DNA from 3 places in the Nocardioides marmoribigeumensis genome. Region 3 is predicted to be linked to each of the others. Evidence: predicted binding sites of a transcription regulator. Region 3 holds the regulator's gene; each other region holds the start of a gene.
What was found. Region 3 encodes LexA, which represses DNA repair genes until DNA is damaged. Its sites were predicted from a motif close to TCGAACANNTGTTCGA; they were not measured.

Region 1: a site for LexA is predicted at 4,477-4,492, ahead of J2S63_RS10300 (HNH endonuclease signature motif containing protein). Genes of this name have one in related genera too.
Region 2: a site for LexA is predicted at 1,902-1,917, ahead of J2S63_RS14355 (HNH endonuclease signature motif containing protein). Genes of this name have one in related genera too.

The regions. Positions count from the first base shown of each region.
Region 1 is NZ_JAVDYG010000001.1:2,154,636-2,160,583, forward strand. It holds gene mgrA (L-glyceraldehyde 3-phosphate reductase) at 1-404, opposite strand, end outside; gene J2S63_RS10285 (VOC family protein) at 428-667, opposite strand; gene J2S63_RS10290 (NAD(P)-binding domain-containing protein) at 731-1,513, shown strand; gene J2S63_RS10295 (threonine/serine dehydratase) at 1,510-2,436, shown strand; gene J2S63_RS10300 (HNH endonuclease signature motif containing protein) at 2,907-4,259, opposite strand; gene J2S63_RS10305 (winged helix DNA-binding domain-containing protein) at 4,534-5,739, opposite strand; gene J2S63_RS10310 (dihydrofolate reductase family protein) at 5,779-5,948, shown strand, end outside.
Region 2 is NZ_JAVDYG010000001.1:2,985,869-2,991,816, reverse strand. It holds gene J2S63_RS14360 (GNAT family N-acetyltransferase) at 1-170, opposite strand, end outside; gene J2S63_RS14355 (HNH endonuclease signature motif containing protein) at 246-1,673, opposite strand; gene J2S63_RS14350 (alkaline phosphatase family protein) at 1,958-2,866, opposite strand; gene J2S63_RS14345 (TIGR03617 family F420-dependent LLM class oxidoreductase) at 3,050-3,958, shown strand; gene J2S63_RS14340 (STAS domain-containing protein) at 4,097-4,948, shown strand; gene J2S63_RS14335 (STAS domain-containing protein) at 4,948-5,355, shown strand; gene J2S63_RS14330 (anti-sigma regulatory factor) at 5,336-5,749, shown strand; gene J2S63_RS14325 (ATP-binding protein) at 5,737-5,948, shown strand, end outside.
Region 3 is NZ_JAVDYG010000001.1:43,561-49,508, forward strand. It holds gene J2S63_RS00155 (lysoplasmalogenase) at 1-271, shown strand, start outside; gene J2S63_RS00160 (LysM peptidoglycan-binding domain-containing protein) at 378-788, opposite strand; gene lexA (transcriptional repressor LexA) at 1,108-1,836, shown strand; gene J2S63_RS00170 (MXAN_6640 family putative metalloprotease) at 1,943-3,607, shown strand; gene J2S63_RS00175 (ATP-dependent DNA helicase) at 3,594-5,714, opposite strand; gene J2S63_RS00180 (LemA family protein) at 5,802-5,948, opposite strand, start outside.

The DNA of each region.
Region 1 (5,948 bases), 2.1 Mb from region 3:
ATGTCGACGTAGTCCAGCTGCATCCGCTTCAGCGACTGGTCGAGCGAGGCGAGGACGTACTTCCGCGACCCGCCGCCCTGGCCGTAGGGACCCGGCCACATGTCCCACCCGGCCTTGGTGGAGATGACCAGCTCGTCGCGCAGGCCCTTGAAGTCCTCGGCGAGGTAGCGGCCGACGTTCTCCTCCGCGCGGCCGTAGGGCGGGCCGTAGTTGTTGGCCAGGTCGAAGTGCGTGACACCGCGGTCGAAGGCCCGCCGCAGGATCGCGCGCTGGGTCTTCTCGGGCCGGTCGGTGCCGAAGTTCTGCCACAGCCCGAGCGAGATCGCCGGGAGCTTCAGGCCGCTCCGCCCGGTGAAGCGGTAGTCCATCGAGTCGTAGCGGTCCTCGGCCGCGCGGTATGCCATGTCCCGACGTTAACCGGCGCGCCTCAGAGCTCCGCCTCGGACCTCAGCACGCAGAACAGGTTGCCCTCGGGGTCGGCCAGCGTCACCCATCCGCTGCCGGGTCCGCAGATGCCGCGGTGGTCGGCGTGCAGGAAGGCGCCGTACGCCAGGAGCGCAGTCACCTCCTCGTCGCGCGTCCGCTCCCGGGGGCGCACGTCGAGGTGGATGCGCGGTCGTCCAGGCAGTCGATGGTGGTGTGCGAGACGGAGCAGGCCATGGCTCAGTCCTACGGGTCACGGGCGGCCGGCGCCAGCGGTTTGCCCGTCGGCCGGGCGTCCCATCCCTCCATGGCGTACGTCGTGCAGCCGGCCGACCGCCTCCTGACCTCGTCGAGGTGGCGCCCGAGGAATGACGCCCTGGGCCTGGGTGTTCCACACCTCATGACCACCTGGGGAATCATCGGAAGCGGCAACATCGGCACCACGGTCGCGCGCCTGGCGATCGACGCGGGACACGACGTGGTGCTCAGCAACAGCAGGGGTCCCGAGACCCTGACCGACCTGGTCGAGAGCCTGGGCGACCACGCCCGCGCCGCCACCGCCGAGGAGGCGGCCGAGGCCGGCGACGTCGTGCTCGTGACGATCCCGCTCAAGGCCTACCGCGACGTGCCCGTCGAGCCGCTGCGCGGCAAGACCGTGCTCGACACCATGAACTACTACCCGCAGCGCGACGGCGAGATCGCCGAGCTCGAGGACGAGTCGACCACCACCTCCGAGCTGCTGCAGGCGCACCTGCCCGAGAGCCACGTGGTGAAGGTCTTCAACAACATCTTCTTCCAGCACCTCGCGACGCTCGCTCGTCCCTCGGGCGCCGAGGACCGCAGCGCGCTGGCCATCGCCGGCGACGACGCGGACGCCAAGAAGAACGTCACCGAGCTGCTCGACGAGCTCGGCTACGACGCCCTCGACCTCGGCCCGCTCGCCGAGGGCTGGCGCATCCAGCGCGACACCGCGGCCTACGGCACGCAGTACGCCGCCGACCCCGAGGACTGGACCAAGGGCGCCGAGCCGGCCGGCGTCGACGAGGTCGGCACCCGGGCCGCGCAGGCCCTGCGCTACCGCGACGCGTGAGGGTCACCCGCCAGGACGTGCTCGACGCCGCCCGTCGCATCGACGGCCGGGTCCGTCGTACGCCTTTGCTGCCGCCGGCGCAGCGGGACTCCGTCTGGATGAAGTGCGAGCTCCTCCAGCACTGCGGCGTCTTCAAGACCCGTGGCGCGTTCAACCGCCAGCTCGCCGGGCTCGAGGCCGGCGAGATCGGCGGGGGCGGGGTGGTCATCGCCTCCGGTGGCAACGCCGGCCTGGCGCAGGCCTTCGCCGCGCGCGAGCTCGGCGTGCGGTGCACGGTGTTCGTGCCCGAGGCGGCGCCGCAGGTCAAGGTCGACCGCATCCGGGCCTACGACGCCGAGGTGCGACCCGTGGGCGCTGAGTTCGCCGAGGCGCACCTGGCCTCGGTGCGGTTCGCCGAGGAGCACGGGGCGGTGCTGCTGCACGCCTACGACCAGCTCGAGGTCGCGGCCGGTGCGGGCACGATCGCCGAGGAGATCCTCGAGGACGAGCCGGGCATCGACACGATCGTCGTCGCGGTCGGCGGTGGAGGGCTGTACGCCGGCATCGCCGCCTCCGCGCTCGGTCGGGCCCGCATGGTCGCCGTCGAGCCCGAGCGCTGCCCGACCCTGCACGCCGCCCTGGCCGCCGGCGAACCGGTCGACGTCGAGGTCGGCGGCGTGGCAGCCGACTCCCTCGGCGCACGCCGCCTCGGCGAGCTGGCGTTCGCCGCCACCCGGGCCGAAGCGCCCGTCTCGGTCCTGGTCACCGAGGACGAGATCCTCCGGGCCCGCACCCGCCTGTGGCAGGACTTCCGCCTCCCGTCAGAGCCCGGCGCTGCCACGGCGTACGCCGCCCTCACCTCCGGCGGCTACGTCCCGGCCGAGGGCGAGAAGGTCGCGCTCGTGGTGTGTGGTGCCAACACCGACCTCGCGACGTTGGCGTGAATCCTGGCGGCCCAGCCCGCATCTCCTCGGCCACCGCGTGGCTGGCGGCGTCCGGCTCCGCGAGCAGCCCGGCGACGACGCCGTCCTGGTCGGCGGACGAACGGTTCTGGCTCAGCTTGGCCGTGAGCCGGGTGACGGCCTCGCGCAACCGGTGGACGTCGTGGAAGACCTCGACGGTGCCCTGAGCTCGACGGCTGAGTAGTTCCAGGTGGGGACGACGCGTCCCGCTCCAGATGATCGGGAGCAGCGTCGCCACGGGGTAGCCGTCGGCGCCGACCGTGACCAGCTGCGCCGCGCCGCTCTGGGCGACGAACGCACGCATCCGATCCTCCTCGTCCATGGCGTTGAAGGGCGGGACGTACACGAGGCACCTCCGTGCTCGGTCGTTGACGACGTGCTGTGCGGCGACGAGCAGCATCGTCGCTCGGACGGTGACGTCGAGATGGGTGGACGCCCCGGGTCAGGTCGGCCTATCTGCGGCGGTTGAAGCGGACGTCGCCGTTGGGCAGCCGGACGGCGAGGTAGCGGTCGTCGTGGGCGCGGTGGTGATGGTGGCTGCAGAGCAGGACGGCGTTGTCGATGTCGGTCTTGCCGAACCGGCCCCACGGGAGCCAGTGGTGGGCCTCCGCCCAGGTGCCGGGGACGTCGCAGCCCTCGGCGCGGCAGGTCCGGTCGCGCAGGAGCAGGGCTCGTTGCTGGGCCGGTGAGAACAGCCGCCGGTTGTAGCCATAGTCGAGGATCTGGGACTTGCCGCCGAGGACGACGGGGAGGATCTGGGCGTTGCAGGCCAGGCGCCGGGTCTGCGCGGCCGTGAGCTGGTTGCTCGTCGCGGAGACGCCGTCGACGAGGCCGCCGGGGATCGCGGCGGTGGTGAGCACCTCGGCGGTGCCGAGCTCCTTGCACAGCGCGTCGTAGTCGATCGTGACGACGATCTGGGTGGCGTTGCCGCCGTGGACGGGCAGCCGCTGGGGGTCGACGGTCTCGAGGAACGTGCAGAACGCCTGCCCCAGCCGACGCGGGCGCGGGAGCCGCTGGACCGGGTCGGGGTGGCTGGTCAGGGTGCCGTCGTCGCCGCTGGCACCGTCGGTCGGGTCGAGCGTGCTGGCCTTGCGCGGGTTGGTGAAGGCCTCGAGGTAGACCGCGAACCGCGTGCCGGACACCTCGTCGATCTCGCCGGTGAACGCGATGCGCCCGTCGGCCTTGCGGCGCAGCCGCAGGGTCGCGCCCTCCTCGGCGTCGGTCTCGAGCGCGGCCAGGCGACGGGCCTCGACCTCCTCGGCGACCTCGGGGGCCACGACCTCGAGGATCTTGCGGCCGAGCGCGGCCAGCTGTCGCGGGCCGTGGTCCGCAGCGAGGGCGACCAGGTGGGCCTCCGCCTTCTCGAGGACCTCGGCGTCGACCCACGGCGCCAGCCCCTGGAGCGAGCGGGCCATCGTCCGCGCCTGGGCCAGCGACACGTCCCCGGTCCTCATCGCCGCGGCCACTGCTGTCCACCGGCGGTCGAGGTCGGCTGCGAGCCCGGCGTCGGCCTTGGCCGCAGCGGTCTCGGTGCGGGTGGCCTGGGAGTACCACCCCGCGACGTCCCGGGCTGCGACGTCTGCGGCCACGTCGTCCGCGTCGGCCATGATCCGCATCCGCAGCTCGACCACCTGCGCCTCGGCCCGTGCGAGCCTCCTCAGGGCGAGGGCCTTGGTCTCGGTGCGCATGAACGCCGGGTTGACCTGGACGACCGAGACCAACGCGGTCTCGATCGCGTCCAGCGCGGTCAGCACCGGGTGCTCGGGCACGGCGGAGGAGGACGGCTGCGGCAGGGACTGGGTCACGCTGCGGGCCTCCTCCACGGATCGGCGACAGGACAGTCACACGGGCGCGTGTGTCTGCTGGTCGCCGCTCCGGGGGCCCTCACCGGGCTAGATCACCGTTCGAACCATCGCAGCTGAGCCCATACCCCCGAGATGGCGCAGGTGGTCCGCTCTGACGGCGGCGTCTGGCTCGAGATCTCCGGGCTCTGAGGAGAGCATAGCACACGCTGGACCACAAGCGAACACCAGTTCGAAAGATGGGGAGAACGTGCTGCGGCCCGGGGCGGCCCGCGGGTCAGCCCAACGCGGCCCGCGCCTCGCGCGCGGCCACCGAGTTGTAGATCGTCCCGACCACCTCGCCGTCGAGCCACTCGGTCAGCCGGGCGGCCTCGGCCTCCAGCGCCCGCCGGCCGGCCGCGGGGACCTCGCTCTCGACCGACACGTGCACCCGTCCGTCGGGGGACTGGAACCACGCCCCGACGACGCGGCCGTCCCACCAGGCGGTGGCACCGATGTTGCCGGCCCGGTCGGTGTGGCGGTCGGGGTCGGGGAGGTAGAAGCCGCGGGCCTTCCAGCCCATGACCGTCGGGTCGAGGACCGGCAGGAGCGCGGCCCACGCGGACACGTGTCGGACCGGGGCGACGTCGTCGGGCAGGACCCACCCGACCGCTCCCGAGTCGAGCGAGACCGGGACGGCTCCGAGGCCGGCGAGGGCCCGGCGTACGACGGCCTTGGTGTCGCCGAGCCACCACTGCAGGTCGCCCTCGGTGCCGGGACCGAACGTGCGCAGCCAGCCGGCCACCAGGGCGGCGTAGCCCTCGTCGGGGTCGGGCCGCGACGGGACCTCGCCGAGCCAGGTCTCCATCAGGGTCCAGGTCGGCTTGTTGATCCGCCAGTGCCCTGCGTTGCGACCGCGCACGAGCAGGCCGTCGGCGGCGAGGTGCGTCATGATCCAGGGCGCCACCGGGGTCGGGGAGCTGTAGGACTTGCCCGGAGCGGGGTCGACCAGCACGTCGAGGTCGGGTGTAGCCGCGCGCACCTCGGCCGTCGTCCGCGCCTCGCCGTCGGCCAGGACCGTGAGGAACGCGGCCTCGGCCTCGCGCAACCAGGTGGCGCCGTCGTCGGTGTGGCCGGCCTTCTCGAGCATGCCAGCGTGGCGCGCCCGCTCGGTGACGGCGACCCGCGCGGACGAGCTCGCGAGCGCCGCGGGCAGGAGCGAGCGCGGGAAGACGAAGAGGGTCCGGCGCATCGCCAGCTGCTTGACCACCGACCGGTCGTCGTAGAGCGCCCGCTCGACGTCGGCGACCGACCGGTCGCTGCGGGCGGCGACCGCGAGGTGGACGCTCGCCGCCTCGGTCGCGTGCAGCACGGTCATCGCGCCGACCACCTCCTCCACCGAGGACAACCGGTGGTCGGCGTGGAGCCCGTGCCTCCGCGCCAGCCGCGCGCGACGCTCGTCGTCGGTGACGTGGCGGACCGGCTGAGGAGCACTGGCGGGCATGTCTTCCATCTTGTCGGTGGGCACCGACACGATGGGTCGATGGCTCGCACGATCTTCTACACCGCCTCCAGCGTCGACGGGTTCATCGCCGACCAGCACAACTCCCTCGACTGGCTGGTCGACACCGACCACGCGCTCCCCGAGGACCATCCCGACGCCTACCCCACGTTCGTCGCCGACATCGGTGCGCTGGTGATGGGGTCGACCAC
Region 2 (5,948 bases), 2.9 Mb from region 3:
GTCTGCTCCAGCAGGGCGGCGTCCCGTTCCTCCTGGGTGGTGTCGCGCCAGATCCAGCCCGGAACCTTCAGCGCCTGGCACCGGCACTTGTGCGCTCCCCCGGTCGCGAAGACCGCCTCGACGTCCTCCGTCGCTGCCTGGTTGGCCGGAAGCCAGGTGAAGTGGCTCATGCAGCGAACCTAGTCGCCAGCCACGCCTGCGAGGTCGACCCTCGACCTGACGGGGCCAACGCTCGACCTGACGGGTTACCGTCGGCGGTGGAAGCGGACGTCTCCGTTGGGGAGTCGTTCGGCTCTCCATCGGGTCTCTTGGTGGATGCGGTGGTGGTGATGGGAGCAGAGCAGGACCCCGTCGTCGAGGTCGCTGTCGCCGAGCTTGCCCCAGGGGATCCAGTGGTGGGCTTCTGCCCAGGTGCCGGGGATGGTGCAGCCCTCGGCGCGGCAGGTGCGGTCGCGCAGCAGCATCGCGCGTTGCTGGGCGGGGGAGAACAGCCGTCGGTCGCGGCCGAGGTCGAGGATCTCGGACTTCCCACCGAGGACGACGGGCAGGATGCGGGCGTTGCAGGCCAGACGGCGGACCTCGGAGGCGGAGATCCGGTCGACCGCGGTCTCCGCGCTGGGGGTGCCGGGGATCGCGGCGGTGGTCAGGATGGTGCCGGCGGCGAGCTTCTTGCAGATGTCCTCAAGACCGATGGTGATCTGCAGCAGGGTCTGGTCGCCTCCGTGGCGGGGCAGTGCGGCTGGGTCGAGGGACTCCAGCAGCGCACAGAAGGCCTTGCCCAGCGTGCGGCCGCGTGGGAGTCGTTCGACCGGGTCGGGGTGCGGGCCGCTCAGGGAGGTGGCCGGCTCAGCCTGGTCGGTCTGTCCCGAGCCGGCCTCTGCCGAGCAGGGGCCGTCGGGGCCGCCGGGGCCGCCGGGGCCGTCGGTGGTCTCGGTGGTCTCGGTGCGGTGGTGGTGCTGGCGGGGGTTGGTGTAGGCGTCGAGGAGCACCGCGAGGCGTGTGCCGCCGAGCTTGTCCAGGACGAAGCTGCCGCGGATGGTGCCGTCGGCGTGGTGGCGCACGGTGAGCCTGATCTTGTCCTCGACGTCGGCCTCCTCTGCCTCCAGGCGCAGGGCCTCGATCTCATCGGCGAGATCGGGGGCGACCACGGTCACAATCCGCGCACCGAGGGCGGCCAGCTGGCGGGGACCGTGGTCGGTGGCCAGCTCCACCAGGGCGGTCTGCGCCTCGGCCAGGACGTCGGCCTCGACCCACGGGGCCAGCGCGGTCAGCGATCGGGCGATCACCCGGGCCTGGGCCAGGCAGAGGTCCCCGGCACGCATCGCCTCGGCGACCTGGGTCCAGCGGCGGTCCAGGGCCACGGCGAGGGCTGCCTCGACCTTCGCGGTCGCGGGGTCGGTGCGCGTCTGGTGGGCGTACCAGCCGCCGACGTCACGGGCCGCTGCGTCCGCGGCGACGTCGTCGGCATCGGCCATGATCCGCATCCGCAGCTCGACCATCCGGGCCTCGGCCCGAGCCAGCCGCGTCAGGGCCTCCGCCTTGGTCTCGGTGCGCATGAACGAGGGGTTGACCTGCACGACCGACCCCAGCGCGCCCTCGATCGCCTCCAGTGCGGCCAGCACCGGATGCTCCGGCACACCAGACGGCGACGACTCCAGCGACGACTCGGTCACGGTGCGGGCTCCTCTTCACGGATCGACGACGAAGCACGACACGCAGGCAGGCGCATCGGCTGGTCGCCACTCCGGGGACCCCGATCACTTCCGGGGCAAGATCACCATTCGGACCCTCGCAGCTCGAGCCCCTCCCCCTCGAGATGGCGCAGGTGGTCCGCTCTGACGGCGGCGTCTGGCTCGAGATCTCCGGGCTCTGCCCTCAGTCTACCCCACCCCTGCTGATATACACACACCAGTTCGAATCCTGTGGAGACGTGGAGGCGAGGTCAGGGGGGAGCCCCTCAGCCGGCAGGACCCACGTCGAGCCCGAACGCCTTGGCCAGGTCGGGGGCGTCGGCGGCCCCGCGCAGGTGGGGCACGCCCAGCACGTCGTCGTACAGCCGGGTGAGGCTGTAGTGCGTCAACGGGGTCGAGACCACCTTGCCGTCCAGGCCGGGGTGGAAGACGGCCGTGAGGACCTTGTTGTCCTGGTGGTGGTCGTCCTCGTCGGCGGTGACGACGACGGCCAGGCGACCCGACTCGAAGTCGCGGCCGGACATCACCAGGCCGAGCTGCTCCTCCATCCACGCGTCGGCGTCGGAGAGGTCGCAGTCGGCGTCGTGGGCGTCGTGGCAGAGGTTGGGGACGAGCAGGCCGGCGTCGGGCAGGTGGCCCGCCTCCACGTCGGGGGACAGCTGGTCGAGGCTGACGTCGTCGACCGAGCAGGCGTCGCGCTCGTCGACGAAGTAGGCCCACGGGTTGTGCTTGACCGCGTAGCGGTCGCCGCCGTCCGTCAGCGCGCACGAGCTCGTCATCCCCTCGGCGTAGACCCGAGCCGTGTGCCCGGAGGCGAGCGCCTGGCCGAACACCGACCGCCCGTGGACGACGTGCTCGGACGGCGGCCCGTCGTCGGTGACGCCGAACGTGTCACCGCCGACGATGCCGAGGTAGTTGGGCTCCGAGGGGTGCGTGAGGGCGGTGTAGCCGGTCGCGTAGCCGTACTTCTTCGCCAGCCCGAACGTGTAGGGCAGGTCGCGGCGCATCTGGTCGAGCGAGTGGTTCTCGACCACGACGACGAGCAGCTTGGTCACCCGGGCCGCGTGAGCGCCCGGGCTCACCGACGGCGTCGCCGGAGCACCGCCCGAGCATGCGGCGAGGAGCGGACCGACCAGGAGGGCCGCGAGCGTGGACCTGGCACGACGACCGATCACGACACCTCCGACGGACCACCACGGGCAGGACCCCGCCAGTCTGCCCGGCGAGACCTGACCGGAACCTGATCGCCACCCGGCAGGATCGGCGGGTGACCAGCCTGCCGATCGACCTCGCGTTCCACGGTTCCCCCGAGCAGCTCCCCGCGTTCGCGGCCGCGGTCCCCGGACGCCGGCGTCTGGGTGGCCGAGGCCAGCCACGACCCGTTCGTCGCCCTCGCGCTGGCGACCACCACGACCAGCCGCGTGCGCCTGGGGACGTCGGTGGCGCTCGCCTTCGCGCGCACGCCGATGGCCACGGCCTACTCGGCGTACGACGTGCACCGGCTCAGCGGGGGCCGTCTCGTCCTCGGGCTGGGGCCGCAGATCAAGCCGCACATCACCCGGCGCTACTCGATGCCGTGGTCGCGCCCCGCCGCGCGCATGGCGGAGTACGTCGAGGCGCTGCGCGCGATCTTCACCGCCTGGCAGACCGGGGAGCGACTGGACTTCCGCGGCGAGTTCTACTCCCACACGCTGATGCCGCCGCTGTTCGACCCCGGGCCGCTGGGGTACGACGCCCCGCCGGTCTGGCTGGCCGGCGTCGGTCCGCGGATGGTCGAGACGGCCGGCCGGGTCGCGGACGGCTTCATCGGGCACCCGCTGGTCTCGCGCTCGTTCCTGCAGGACGAGCTCCTGCCGAGGCTCCGAGCGGGCAGGGCGTCGTCGGACCGGGCCGGGGACCTGGCCGTCACCACCATGGCCGTGGTCGCGGTGGGGCGGACCGAGGAGGAGCTCGCCGAGGCGACCGCGGCCGCGCGGCGGCAGCTGGGCTTCTACGCCAGCACGCCGGCGTACCGTCCGGTGCTCGACCACCACGGCTGGGGTGAGCTGCACGAGGAGGCGCACCGCGCGACGTTGCAGGGGCAGTGGGACGACCTCGCAGCGATGGTGGACGACGAGGTGCTCGACACCTTCGCGGTCCGCGGCGACCCCGTGACCGTGCGCACCGCCCTCACCGAGCGGTTCGGCGACCTGGTCGACCGGGTGACGCTCTCGGTGCCGCACGCCGCCGACCCGCTGCTGCCGCTGGACGTCCTGGCCCAGGGGTGAGGGACTCGCCGCTTCCGGGACCTCCGACACCCTTCGGGCAGACGACGTCCCGGGTTGCCCCGTAGTGCGGCGCCCGCGCCCGACCGTGTGGAAACATCGCGAGCACCCCCGACCTCGACATCCCAAGGAGAACCCGGCGTGAGCGACAGCACCACCCAGGGCTGGCCAGAGCTGCTGAGGACGAACCGCGACGCGGTGGTCGGCCAGTGGACCCGGACGGTCGAGCGCACCCTGGCCGGGCGGATGACGAGCGCCGAGTCCTCGCGCGACATCGGGGAGATCTACGCGGCCCTGCTGGAGGGCGCCTCGCAGGGCGCCCGCACCGACGTGCGCGGCGGCTCGTACGACGGGCTGAGGTCCCTGCTGAGCGACCTCAGCCGCGCGCGGGCCCGTCAGGGGTTCACCCCGACCGAGACCGCGGTCAACGTCTTCGCCCTCAAGGACGCCGTGCTCGACGTCCTCGAGGACGGCGGGGACGCCGCGGGCTACCGCGCCTTCGCCGACCTGTCCCGGATCGTCGACGACCTCGGCCTCTTCATGCTCGAGACCTACGCCGCGACGCGCGAGTCGGTGATCTCCGAGCAGGCCGAGAGCCTGCTGGAGCTCTCCACGCCGGTGGTCAAGCTGTGGAAGGGCATCGTCGCGCTGCCGCTGGTCGGCACGCTCGACTCCGCGCGCACCCAGGTGGTGATGGAGGCTCTGCTCCAGGCGCTGGTCGACACCGGCTCCGAGCACGCGATCATCGACATCACCGGGGTCGCGGCCGTCGACACCCAGGTCGCCCAGCACCTGCTCAAGACCGTGCAGGCCGCGCGCCTGCTCGGTGCGGAGTGCATCATCTCCGGCATCCGCCCGCAGATCGCCCAGACCGTCGTCGCCCTCGGCATCGAGTTCGGCGACATCCAGACCAAGGCCAGCCTGGCCGACGCGCTGCTCGCGGCGCTGCGCAGCTCCGGCCTCGACGTCGTCGGCTACCGCGGGGAGTCCTGATGGAGCGCGTGCCGATCCTGCGGATCGGCGACGTCCTGCTGGTCTCGATCCAGGTCGACCTGCAGGACCACATCGCCGTCCAGCTCCAGGACGACCTGAGCCAGCGCATCGTCGAGACCGGCGCCAAGGGCGTGCTGATCGACATCTCGGCGCTGGAGATCGTGGACAGCTTCGTGGGCCGGATGATCTCGACGACCGCCGCGGTCTCGCGGGTCCTGGACGCCGAGACGGTGGTCGTCGGCATGCAGCCGGCCGTGGCGATCACGCTGGTCGAGCTCGGCCTGACCCTCGACGGCGTCCTCACCGCGCTCGACGTCGACCGCGGCCTGCGGCTGCTGGCGTCCCGGACCAGCGGGTCAGCGCTCCTGCTTCGCGAGGTCGAGGGCGATGACGGCGCCGGCGGCTGACCAGACCGCCCTCACCGTCACCAGCGACGCCGACGTCGTGCGCGTGCGGCAGGTGGCGCGCGACCTGGCCGTGACTGCCCGGCTCTCGATCGTCGACCAGACCAAGCTGGTCACCGCGACCAGCGAGCTGGCCCGCAACACCCTGGTGTACGGCGGCGGCGGCGAGGTGCGCGCCACCCTCGTCGAGCGGATGGGGCGCACCGGCGTGGAGCTGGTGTTCAGCGACGAGGGCCCCGGCATCGCCGACGTCGAGCTGGCCCTGACCGACGGCTGGACCTCGGGCGGTGGGATGGGGCTGGGTCTGTCCGGCACCAAGCGGCTGGTCGACGAGTTCGCCATCGACTCCGCGCCCGGCGAGGGCACCCGCGTGCGGATCCTCAAGTGGCGGCGCTGAGCTTGCCGGGCGAGCCGCAGGTCCCGCCGACAGCTGCCGTGTGGGTCGCGGTGGACGACGCCGCGGCCGTCCCCGGCGCGCGACGGCGGGCCGCCTCGCTGGCCTCGACGCTCGGCTTCCCTGCCGACGTCCTCGGCGAGGTCGAGATCATCGCCAGCGAGCTGGCCACCAACCTGGTCAAGCACGGCCGCGGCGGCGA
Region 3 (5,948 bases):
CGTGGCGTACGCCGGGATCCTGTCGTCGATGGTCGCCACCTCCTCCCGCCTGGGCGACGACGTCGCACCGAGCGCGCGCCGCACCGTGGTCGTCGGCACGGCGACCTTCCTCGCCTCTGACGCGACCATCGCGCTGCGCCGATTCGTGCTGAGCTCACCGACCCCGCGGTCGGACGCCGTGGTCATGGCGACCTACACCGCCGGACAGGGCCTCATCGCCGCCGGCGTGGCAGCCGCCCTGAGGGGGCACGGCCCCGGTGGGCCCTCGTGAGGGGCCGCCGTGGAGCGGGGCACGTGCGAGGGCCCCGCTCCACGGCCTGCCCGTGCCACCGACCCGGGTCGAGGGAGCCGGTGGCGGATCGGGGGTCCCGGGCTCGTCAGCCCCGCGGGACCGCCAGGACCTGACCCTCGGTGAGGGTCGCGTCCGGGAGCGAGTTGAGCCGCTCGATCGTGTAGACCATGTCGCGGACCTCGCCGGGCTCGGCGATCGTCGCGGCGATCCCCCACAGCGTCTGCCCCCGCTCCACCTCGACCGTGCGGATGGGCTGCGGGTCGCCCGCCTCGCGCGTCGCGAAGGACGCGCCACCCGCCGCGAGCAGGCCGAGGACCACCATCACGGTCAGGACCAGCGTGAGCACCAGACGCCCGCGCCGGGTCAGCCGGACCGGGGCCCGGTCGGTCTCCACGGGCCGGACCTGGCGGACCTGGCGGACCTGGCCCACCCGGACCTGCGGGACCGGACGGCTCGCCACCGTGCGGCGGCCTCCTGCGATCACCATCGTGCTCATCGTGTCCTCCTTGCTCTGCGACCCCTGTCGCCTGGCTTCTCGGCGTCAGGAGCAGTCCAACCGCGCCCACCGACATTTCCGTGAAGCTGTCCGTCGAACGCATGTTCGATCGAACATGTGATCGAAGATAGGGGGGCGAGCAGCATCGCGCAAGGGCTGGGCCGAACAGATGTTCGACACCGGGCGGGGAGGGCGGCCCACCACGCCGCCGCGCGCGGTCGACACGCCGCGTTCGAACACGTGTTTGAACTCGGTCGGTCGCTGGGCATAGCGTGGGCCCCGTCATCCCGACACCACACCGGCTTGGAAGGCGGAGCTCATGGAGCGCAAGGAGCGCAGCGCGACGACCCCCTCACGAGGACGCTCCAACGTGAGCGAGCTGCCCGACGGGCCTCCCGACGCCTCGGGGCTCACCCCCCGACAGCAGCGGGTCCTGACCGTGATCCGGGAGTCGCTCCAGACCCGGGGCTATCCGCCGAGCATGCGCGAGATCGGCGAGAAGGTCGGGTTGACCAGCTCCTCCTCGGTCGCCCACCAGCTCCGCACGCTGGAGGACAAGGGCTTCATCCGTCGTGACCCCAACCGGCCCCGCGCGCTGACCGTCGCCGGCCCGGCCGAGCCCGAGGTGCCCGAGGGCGGGATCGACGAGACCGGCATCGACGACGCCCAGCCGACCCCTGCCTACGTCCCGGTCGTCGGGCGCATCGCCGCCGGCGGTCCGATCCTCGCCGAGGAGCGGGTCGAGTCGGTCTTCCCGCTCCCCCGCGAGCTGGTCGGCGAGGGCACGCTGTTCCTCCTCGAGGTGGTGGGCGACTCGATGCTCGACGCTGCCATCTGCAGCGGCGACTACGTCGTGGTGCGCCAGCAGGCCACCGCCGACAACGGCGACATCGTGGCGGCCCTGCTCGACGGCGAGGCCACCGTCAAGACCTTCCAGCGCAAGGACGGCCACGTCTGGCTGCTCCCCCACAACGAGGCCTACGAGCCCATCGACGGCACGCACGCGACGATCCTGGGCAAGGTCACCACCGTCCTGCGTCGGGTCTGAAGGTCCCGCTCCGGACACGGGTTCTGACATAGGCTTGGCGGCGGTCCGCTCCGGACCGCCCCGGCCCGCGCGGCCGGCACCCCGATCCCCGCACCCAGGACGTCTCGTGCCCCCTCTGCGTTCCCGGTTCGCCGCGACCGTCACCGCCCTGGCCCTCGCCACCCCGCTGGGCCTGGCGAGCCTGGCCGCCGGCCCCGCGGACGCAGCGACGACCGCCCAGGTCGGCGTCGGCGTCGGCGCCACCCTGCGTGAGGCGGGCGCCGCGGCCAGTGCCCGCGTCTCCACCTGGAACGCCGGGCGACGCGCCGCCGAGGCGGCCCTCGACCGGGCCCAGCACCGGCTCGCTGCGGGTCGCCCGGCGCCGGCCCGTCCCGTCGGCGACCGATCCGACTTCACCCTCACCCTGCGTGCCCTCAAGGTCGGGCTGCGCTACCTCGACCCCGGCGACCGGGCGGCGGCCCGCTCGGTCCTGGCTCGGCCGTCCCAGGGCGTCAACGACCCCAACGGCGACGGCTACCGCGTCAAGCCCCGGCGCTCCTGCTCCACGCACGTGTGCGTGTGGCGGGTGACCAGCACGTCCGACAAGGCCTCACGTGGCCAGGTCGCCCTCACCAAGCAGGTGATGGAGCACGTCTGGGACCGCATCGTCACCCAGGGCGGCTATCGCGCACCACGCCCCGACCGCGGTCGCGGTGGCGACAACCGGCTCGACGTCTACCTCGCCGACATCGGCGACGACGGCCTGTTCGGCTACTGCGCTCCCGAGGGCATGGCCTCCGGCCGCTCGGCCTCGGGCTACTGCGTCCTGGACAACGACTTCTCCCCCGACCAGTTCGGGGCCAGCCAGACCGTCACGGCCAATCTCGAGGTGACCGCTGCCCACGAGTTCTTCCACGCCGTCCAGTTCGCCTACGACGTCGACGAGGACGACTGGTTCATGGAGGGCACGGCGATGTGGATGGAGGACGAGATCTACACCGACGTCAACGACAACGTCCGCTACCTCCAGGGCAGCCAGCTCACCACCCCGACCCGTTCGCTGGACCAGGCGGCCAACGGCCTGGGCGGGCCCTACGTGTCGTGGATCTTCTGGCGCTACCTCAGCGAGACCTTCGACGACGACGGTGGCACCGGCCTGCCGCTGGTGGTGCGCGACGTCTGGCGTCGGGCGCAGGCCTACACCTGGGCCTACCCCCGCACCTACTCGATGCGCGCGCTCGGCCGGGCGGTCGCCGCGCGCGGCAACAGCCTGGCCAACGTCTTCGCCCGCTTCGGCGAGGCCAACCGTCACCCCCGCGACGCCTACACCGAGGGAGAGCAGCAGCACTACCCGACGGCGCCCGCGGTGAGCCGCTACAGGCTGTCCGGATCGGTCACGAGCACCGGTGAGAAGGTCGCCACGATGGCGCACATGACCAACTACACGGTCGTGCTCCTCCCCGGCTCCGACCTGACCGCCGCCGGGTGGGTGGTGCGCATCCCGGTCAACGCCCCCAGCTACGCGCGCGGCGCTCGCGCCCAGATCTCGGTCGTCGTCGACGACGGCACGGGCGCCGGCAAGCGCACGCGCCGCTGGGTCCCGCTCGACAAGTACGGCAACGGCGTGGCGACCGCCCAGTTCCGCTACGGCCACGTCAGGCGGGTGGAGCTGACCCTGACCAACGCCGGCCAGCGCTACGCCTGCAACCGCGCCACGTTGCTGTCCTGCCAGGGCACCCCGCTGGACAACGGCCTCAAGACCTACTTCCAGGCGACCGTCAGGGAGCGCTGAGCCGCCGCAGCGCCGCCAGCACCGTCGCCTTGTCGGTCGTCGACCACATCGGCGGGAGTGAGCTGCGCAGGAACCCGCTGTATCCCATCCCCTGCAGCCGGGGGTCGAGCACCGCCACCACGCCGCGGTCGGTGGTGGTGCGGATGAGGCGGCCCGACCCCTGCGCCAGCAGCAGGGCGGCGTGGGTGGCCGCCACGCTGAGGAAGCCGTTGCGTCCCGCGCGGTCCGCGGCCTGCTGACGCGCGGACATGAGCGGGTCGTCGGGCCGGGGGAACGGGATCCGGTCGATGATCACCAGCTGGCAGGTGTCGCCGGGCACGTCGAGGCCCTGCCAGAGGCCCAGCGTGCCGAACAGGCACGTGTGGGGGTCGCCGACGAACTGGGCGGTGAGGTCGGGCAGCTGGGCGTCGCCCTGCGCCAGGACCGTGAGGTGCGGAAGCCGCTCGCGGATCGCCTCCGCTGCGGTCTCGGCGGCGCGACGGCTCGAGAACAGTCCGAGCGTGCGTCCCTCCGCGGCGTCCACCAGGTCGGCGATCTCGGCCACCTGGGCCTCGCCGAGCCCGTCCCGGCCCGGCCGCGGGAGGTGCCGCGCGACGTAGAGGATCCCCTGGCGGGGGTAGTCGAACGGTGACCCGACGTCGAGCCCGCGCCAGGGCTGACGCCCGTCCTCGGTCTCGTCCTCGGCCCCGTCTTCCCCGCCGTCCCGGGCGTCGCTGTCGGCGCCGGAGCCGGCCTCGTCGGCCGGGGGCAGGGGGCGGCGCTCGTCGGCCCGGAGCCCGAGACCGGAGGCCACCGCGTCGAAGTCGCCCCCGAGCTTGAGCGTGGCGCTGGTGAACACGACCGTGTTGTCGGCCAGCAGCCCGTCACGCAGCGGCCCCCAGACGTCGAGCGGGGCCACGCTGAGCATGTCGCCGCCCCGCTGGCGCTCACGCTCGGTCTTCCACAGCACATCGCGCGAGGAGCCGGCGGCCATGCGCTCGGCTGCGTCGAAGACCTCCTGGCACCAGGCGCGGGCCTGCTTGGCCGCCGCGGCGTCACCGGAGTCCGGTGACTCCTTGGGGAACGCGGAGACCGCCTCGCGGGCGGCGTCGCGGGTCAGCGCCAGTGCCGTGGCGATGTCGTCGGGCACGGGGTCGAGGCGCGCGGCCCGGCAGGTGGCCAGGGCGTCGGTGAGGGCGTCGGCGGCCTCGTAGAGCTGGTCGACGGCCGCGTCCTCGACGTGGCGCGAGGCCCGCTTGGCCGCCCGCTCGACCTGGGTCGGCGTCAGCTCGTCGGTCGAGGCCTGGGTCACGCGAGAGGCGAGCTCGTGGGCCTCGTCGACCACGACCACGGAGTAGTCGGGGATCATCGGCACGCCGTCGATGGCGTCGATGGCGAGCATCGAGTGGTTGGTGACGATGAGGCGGGAGCGGGCCGCCTTGTCGCGGGCACGCTCGGCGAAGCACTCGTCCCCGAACGAGCACGAGGAGGCGCCCAGGCACTCCCGCGCCGAGACCGACACCTGCCGCCAGACTCGCTCGGCGTGACGCGGGGCGTGGTCGCGGTCACCGGTGCCGCCGCTGCTCGCCTGTTCCTCGACCCACTCGCGCAGCGCCACGACCTCCGAGCCGAGGGAACCCGCCGGGAGGGTCAGCGCCAGCGTGCCCTGGTCGTCGGGCACGCCCTCGCGCACGCGGTGCAGGCAGGCGTAGTTGGACCGGCCCTTGAGCACGGTGAAGGACGGGCGCCCGCCGAGGACCTCCGCGACCGCGTCGGCGAGGGCCGGGAGGTCGCGCTCGACGAGCTGGTGCTGGAGCGCGAGCGTCGCGGTCGCCACCACGACCCGCTCGGGGTGGAGCAGGGCGGGGACGAGGTAGCCCAACGACTTGCCGGTGCCCGTCCCTGCCTGGACCAGGAGGTGGGTGTGGTCACGGATCGCGGCGGCCACGGCCTCGGCCATCGCGACCTGGCCCGGACGCTCCTGGCCGCCGAGACCGGCGACCGCCGCCTCGAGGACCGCGCGCACGGTCGGGGCCTCGGTCGCGGTGCCGGGGTCGGCGACCGGGTCCTCCAGTGGCGCGTCCGGCAGGGGCGCGAGGTCCGGCTCGAGGGCGGGGTCGACTGGCACCGGCACAGGCTAACCAGCCGTGGGGACAACCGTCGTACGCCGTCCCCAGGGCCGGGTGAACCGTCGGCGCGCCGGTCGGACGCCAGGTCAGAACTGGACGGTCGGCGGGGTCTCCTGGCCCGCGGGGGCGTCGTAGAACTCACGCCTGCCCACGCCGGCGACGCCGCTGAAGAACATCCACGGGATGGTCGCGACCGAGGCGTTGAGCTGGGCCGCGGCGTCGTTGTAGAACTG